Regions from separate parts of the Paraburkholderia sp. MPAMCS5 genome, predicted to be linked through region 2. Evidence: riboswitches for the same ligand, from Rfam matches in the RefSeq annotation. Region 2 holds a riboswitch; the other holds the start of a gene.
What was found. Region 2 has a riboswitch for thiamine pyrophosphate ahead of VOM14_RS25900 (FAD-dependent oxidoreductase). Riboswitches for the same ligand answer to the same signal wherever they lie in the genome.
Positions count from the first base shown of each region.

Region 1: another riboswitch for thiamine pyrophosphate. It lies ahead of thiC (phosphomethylpyrimidine synthase ThiC); the one in region 2 lies ahead of VOM14_RS25900 (FAD-dependent oxidoreductase).

Region 1 is NZ_JAYXBK010000003.1:551,009-554,412, forward strand. Features, by position in the region: gene VOM14_RS09990 (EamA family transporter) at 1-292, opposite strand, end outside; gene rnk (nucleoside diphosphate kinase regulator) at 1,225-1,635, shown strand; TPP riboswitch at 1,734-1,852, shown strand; gene thiC (phosphomethylpyrimidine synthase ThiC) at 1,992-3,404, shown strand, end outside.
Region 2 is NZ_JAYXBK010000015.1:80,943-84,346, forward strand. Features, by position in the region: gene VOM14_RS25890 (thiazole synthase) at 1-347, opposite strand, end outside; gene thiS (sulfur carrier protein ThiS) at 381-578, opposite strand; gene VOM14_RS25900 (FAD-dependent oxidoreductase) at 648-1,778, opposite strand; TPP riboswitch at 1,997-2,120, opposite strand; gene VOM14_RS25905 (ABC transporter ATP-binding protein/permease) at 2,471-3,404, shown strand, end outside.

The DNA.
Region 1 (3,404 bases), on a different contig from region 2:
ACAAGCCGACCAGCATCGTGCCGACGAGTCCGGCATTGCGGATCTCAGCCGCGCTCGGCCAGACGGGATCGCGGCGCGCCGCGAAGACGAACAGCCCGACGCCCGCGAACAGGTTGCGCAAGCCGGACATCAGCAAAGGCGGAAACGAGCCGAGCGCGACGTGCACCGCGAGATAAGTCGAGCCCCACACGAGATAGACGACGCCGAGCGCGAGCGCGATCTGTCCGTTGCGCGACCGCGGCAAACGGATCGGGAAACCACGCGAAAAACGGCTTGAGAATTCCTGCGACATGCCTCAACCCACCCACGCCGTTCGTGGGGCCCGCTGTGGGGACGGCGGACACCGCATCGGCGATGCGGTCTGACGGGCGAGGCTGGCGGACATGATGGTGGAGCGAAGGACGAGGGTTGGCTAACGGAGAAAGCCAGAATCAGACTGCAACGCCGCGGCGGTCGAATCGACCTGCGGCTGACACGCGCCGACTGCCGGACGCGCATCGCATTATGCAGTAAGCGCCCACCGCGCCAGGCGAAAGAATCGTAACTTTTGGTGCGGTTGCAACACAAACGCCGGCGAACCGCGCATTCGCTTTTTGCCCCAATTCTTCGCATTGACATCGGCGCAAGACGTGGCGATGAAGCGGCGCAAAGCGGCCGGCGAACGGCGCGGGTTCGTCGGAATTGGCGAGCTTCTTTTGCAGGGCGCCGAGCCGGTCGTGACGGCCCGACGCGGCTTTTTCCGGCACACGCGCCCGACACACACACGACACACGCCCCACCCACGCGACGTTCGCCCAGCGCGCGGGCCAGCGGAAGACGCCGTGCTACCATGTCCGTATCCATCCGCGCTGCTCTGCTCGCCTCATCCGTTTCGCCGGGCACAGCGCGCGCCGCTCACGTTCCGTCCATCACTGCCTGCCGCCCGATGCGTTTCTCGAGTTCACGTGCCCTCGCCCGCTTGCGCCCTCGCCGCGCAGCCGCCCGCGCGCGCGTGCAGTTCGCGCCGCGATCGGCCGGCGCGACGTCGCGAACGCTTCCGCCAAGAACGCTTCCGCTCCCCGCCGCCCGGCGCCCCATCTGACGCAGTTCGCTCGTTGCCCGCAGCCGCGTCGTCCCCTCAGGGGATTTCTCGGGACGCCGGGCCGATCACATCCGCACGCGCTGCCGCGCAGCTTTCCCACCACCTTCCGCTGATTGATTGCAGATCGAACTGGAGTATCCGCCGTGAAAAGGACCAAGCAGTGTTTCCTCACCGAACTCGACGTCGCCCGTCTTGAGAAGCATGCCGCCGCGCCGGGCGCCGACGCGCGCTTGCAGGACATGCTCGACGACGTGCTGGAACGCGCCGTGATCGTGGACTCGCGCGAGATCCCGGCCAACGTGGTGACGATGAATTCGCAGGCCACGCTCGTCGACGAAAAGAGCGGCGAGCAGATGACCTGGACCGTCGTCTATCCGACCGACGCCGACTTTGCGCACGGCCGCCTGAATGTGTTTTCGCCGGTCGGCCTCGCGCTGCTCGGCGCGAAACGCGGCGAGCAGATTCGCTTCACGCCGCCGAGCGGCGACGAAAAAGTGCTGAAGCTCGAGAAAATCCTGTATCAACCCGAAGCCGCCGACGATTTCACGCTGTAAGCCAACCCGCAGCGCCCTGTAAGGCGCCCGGCCGGGAGGGACGGATGCTCGGGCGCAAACCGGTTGCCAAGCTGCGGCTGCCCAGGGTATCGTGTGCGCTGCTAACGCGGGGGTCCTGCGTAGCACGGGGGTTGGAGGTCCGTGCCGCGTGGGTGAGAAATACCCTTTGAACCTGATCTGGATAATGCCAGCGCAGGGAAGCGTACGGATTTCGCACTCCAGCTCCACCGCCTCACCTCTCGCGACTTCCGACCACTTCCATCTCGTCTCCTGCTTAGCCGCCCCACATTGCTTGCTTTGCATGGGACCGGCGTCTCGCATTGAAATGCGAACTCCGGTCGACACAGGAGATACGCATGAACGCCAATCCAAAATTCATTTCCGCCGACGCCCACGTCGATGAAGCCGCGGTCGCACCGCTGCCGAACTCCCGCAAGATCTATGTGACAGGCTCGCGGCCCGACATCCGCGTGCCGATGCGCGAAATCACCCAGGCCGATACGCCTGACAGCTTCGGCGGCGAAAAGAATCCGCCGGTGTATGTCTACGATACGTCGGGCCCGTACTCCGATCCCGAAGCGAAGATCGACATCCGCGCCGGCTTGCCCGCGCTGCGTCAGCGCTGGATCGAGGAACGCGGCGACACCGAAGCGCTCGCCGGCCTCACGAGCGACTACGGCCGCGAGCGCGCCGCCGACGCCGCCACCGCCGAGCTGCGCTTCCAGGGCCTGCATCGCACGCCGCGCCGCGCGATCGCCGGCAAGAACGTCTCGCAGATGCACTACGCGAAGCAAGGCATCATCACGCCGGAAATGGAATACATCGCGATTCGCGAGAACCAGCGCCGCGCCGAGTATCTGGAGAGCCTCAAGACGAGCGGCCCGAACGGCGAGAAGCTCGCCGCGATGATGGGCCGCCAGCATCCGGGCCAGGCATTCGGCGCGAGCGCGTTCGGTCCGAACGGGCTCACCGAAATCACGCCTGAATTCGTGCGCGAGGAAGTCGCGCGCGGCCGCGCGATCATTCCGAACAACATCAATCACCCGGAAAGCGAGCCGATGATCATCGGCCGGAACTTCCTCGTGAAGGTCAACGCGAACATCGGCAATTCGGCGGTGACGTCGTCGATCGGCGAGGAAGTCGACAAGATGACGTGGGCGATCCGCTGGGGCGGCGACACGGTGATGGACCTCTCGACCGGCAAGCACATCCACGAAACGCGCGAGTGGATCATCCGCAATTCGCCGGTGCCGATCGGCACGGTGCCGATCTATCAGGCGCTCGAAAAGGTCAACGGTAAGGCCGAAGACCTGACGTGGGAAATTTTCCGCGACACGCTGATCGAACAGGCCGAACAGGGCGTCGACTACTTCACGATCCATGCGGGCGTGCGCCTGCAATATGTGCCGCTCACCGCGAAGCGCATGACCGGCATCGTGTCGCGCGGCGGCTCGATCATGGCGAAGTGGTGTCTCGCGCATCACAAGGAAAGCTTCCTGTACGAGCATTTCGAAGACATCTGCGAAATCATGAAGGCGTATGACGTGGCCTTCTCGCTCGGCGACGGCCTGCGCCCCGGCTCGATCTACGACGCGAACGACGAAGCGCAACTCGGCGAACTGAAAACGCTCGGCGAACTCACGCAGATCGCATGGAAGCACGACGTGCAGACGATGATCGAAGGCCCCGGCCACGTGCCGATGCAATTGATCAAGGAGAACATGGACCTGCAACTGGAATGGTGCGACGAAGCGCCGTTCTACACGCTC
Region 2 (3,404 bases):
GGCTGCAACGTGTAGTCGTCGCCGATCAGTTCGAGCTTGATCCACTCCGTTTCGAAAATTTCGCGCGCCATGTGCGCGGTCGCCACCGCCTCGCCGACGGTCAGGCAGCCGGCCGTGTTCGGCAGCAGCGGCACGCCGTGGCGCTTGAGCAGATCGAAGAAGCCGGCTTCGGCGCCGCCTTCGTTCATCTGCCGGCGCAGCGCGACGGTCACCATGCCGGGCCGCGCCGCGTCGATCGAATCGGACAGCGACTGCAGCGACGGATAGCGCGACGTGCCGAGCAGCACGCGGCTCGCGAAAGATTGGCCGTAGAGCGTGAGCGCGTCGGCGGTTTGGGAGGAAGTCATTTGCATCATGGGTTCTCCGGCAAGGCGTGGCGCTTAGCCGCCGGCCACGGGTTGCACGACATCGAGCTTGTCGCCCGGCTGCAGCGCGCGCGCCGCATGCTGCGTGCGCGCGACGAAATCGCCGTTCAGCGCGACCGCGAACGGCGGACGCGCGCCGTACGCGGCGAGTGCATCGGCGACAGTCGCGCCGTCGGGCAGCGACAACGGCTTCTGATTGATATGAATGTCCATGGTGTTCGAATACGGTTCAATCGATGGCTAAAACGCGAGCGCCCAAGGCGCCGCTCCACGCCGCGGCGCTCATGCCGGCTCCCGCGCGCAGTCCTGCTGGAAAAGCTCGCTCCAGCGCGCGCCGCGCCGCCAGTCCGCGCACGCGTCGGCGTCGCCGATGCGCCCGTCGAGCAGCGCCGCGGCGAAGCGCACGGCTTCGTCGGCGACTTCGGGCACGATCATGTAGCCGTGCCGGTAAAGCCCGTTCACCCGCAGGGTTTGCGCGCCGTCCCACAGCAACGCGGGCCGGTGATCCGGCAACGTCGGGCGGCACTGCGAATTCAGTTCGAGGATGCGCGCCTCGCCAAAGCCGGGATGCACCGAAAACGCCGCGCTCAGCAACTCCAGCGCCGAGCGCACGCTGACGGGCGACATGTCCTCGCCTTCCACTTCGGTGGCGCCGATCACATAGAGGTCGTCCTGCTTCGGCGCGATATACAACGGGTAGCGCGGATGCAGAAGCCGCACCGGCCGCGTCAGCTCGATGCCCGGCGCGTGCACGCGGGCGACTTCGCCGCGAATGCCGCGCAGCGTGGACAGCACGGGCTTGGCGCCGAGACCCCGGCAGTCGATGGTGACGCGCGCCGACGGCAGCGCGCGGTCGTCGATAGGTGTATTCCAGTGCGTTTCCACGCCGCGCTGCGCGAGACCCGCCGCCAGCGCGCGAAGCACCTGGCGGTTGTCCAGCTGGCCTTCGCGCGGCAGCAGCCAGCCCTGGTTGAAGCGCCCCGCCAGCGCGGGCTCGGCGGCGCCGAGCTGCGCGCCGGCCAGCGTCACGAAGCCGCCGTCCAGCAACTCGGCCGGCGCATTGGAGCGCACGCGCCGCTCGAACAGCGGCGCCTCGGTGCGATCGGCGTGATGCCACACGACGAGCGTGCCATTGCGCTGAAAAAACACCGGTTCGGGCAACTCGGCCAGCACTTGCGGCCAGGTATCGAGCGACGTCGCGCCCAGCCGCGTGATCAGGAGTTCGGCACTGGCGGCCTCGGCGAGCGGCGCGAGCATGGCGGCGGCGACCCACGCGGCGGCCTGCGAACCGGCTGCGTCGCCGCGCTCATACAGCGCCACACGATGCCCGAGCCCCGCGAGCCGCCAGGCGACCAGACGTCCGCACAGGCCGCCGCCGAGCACGGCGAAATCGGGTTGCGCGGCACGGGTCATGGCGTGCGCTCCGAGCCCATGCGACCGGCAAAAGCAAAGCCGCGCGCGCCACGGGCGACGTGACAGGGAGAAAAACACATAACTGAAGAATAGGCGGTCATCGAGTCCTTTCCGTACGGCCAGCAAGAAGCGCGTACCCAGGACGAAACCGGCGGGTCAGGCCGGCCAGGCAATGTGCGTGCTTCTATGAAGTACGCCGCCCGGCGGGGAATGGAAGACTGCTGCTTCCGGAAACTTCCCGCGCCGGTATTACCCGGATCGGGTGCAAAGGGTCTCTCTCAGCCTCGCTGCCGCAGTGTGAAAATCACGCCGCTCAAGTGCGAAGCACCCCTGTTTCGTCGAAAGGTCATTAGACCATAAAAGGCGCGGCGCTCGCAAACGAGCGGCTCGCCGTGTCGCGCGGGTCTTGATCCGGCACCACCTTTTGTCCGATAGGGGCCGATGCGGCGCTCTGGCACAATGCCAGCAGAAGATGCCGCCAAAACGCGGCGTTTGGCGACATAAACCACGGCGCATGCGGCGATAATTAATTCTGGCTTAAGGGCTGCGCGCCAGAATCGGCGTTCGCCCGCCGGGTCTCGATTGCGTCGGATGTGTCGCGCGCCGCGCCCGCCCGCGCACGACCACCCCGCCGTGGACGCCTTCCCGAATGGGCCCGCCCCCGGACGGGTCGACATTTCTTCAGGACGCTCATGACAACGAACACTTCAGTCAGCCCCGCGCTGCCGCCCGACGAGAAAGTCTCCGCGTGGAGCCTGATCAAGCCCTACTGGGTCTCCGAAGAACGGAAAACAGCATGGGGGCTGCTCATCGCGATCATCGTGATGAATCTCATGGTGGTGTGGATCAACGTCCGCCTGAACCGCTGGAGCGCGGACTTCTACAACGCGCTGCAAACCAAGAACGTGCATGACTTCCCGCATCTCCTGATGATCTTTTCCGGGCTCGCGTTCGGTTTCATCATCCTCGCGGTGTATGGCCGATATTTGCGGCAGATGCTCGGCTTCCGCTGGCGCCAGTGGCTCACCACGCGCTATCTGAACGAATGGCTGCACGACAGCGCGTTCTACCGGATCGAACGCGACCGTCTCGCCGACAACCCCGACCAGCGGATCAGCGACGACCTGCAATCCTTCGCCACCAGCACGCTGTCCCTCACGCTCGATTTGCTGTCCACCGTCGTCACGCTGGTGTCGTTCATCACGATCCTGTGGTCGCTCGCCGGCGCGCTGACCATCACGCTCGGCGGCATGCCGCTGCACATTCCGGGCTACATGGTGTGGGCCGCCGCGCTGTACGCGGTGGTCGGATCGCTCGTGATCCAGAAAGTCGGCCATCCGCTCGTGCCGATCAATTATCAGGCGCAGAAAGTCGAGGCGGATTTCCGTTTCGGCCTGATTCGTCTGCGTGAGAACGCCGAGCAGATCGCGTTCTACAACGGCATGGACACGGAGAAGCACAACGCGCACACGCTGTTCGGCCGCATCCGCGACAACTGGTGGCAGGTCATGAAGTACACCAAGCGGCTCACATTCGTGCTGAGCTTCTATGGCCAGATTGCGATCATCTTCCCGCTCGTGGTCGCCGCGCCGCGCTACTTCGCCGGCGCCTTCACGTTCGGCGTGC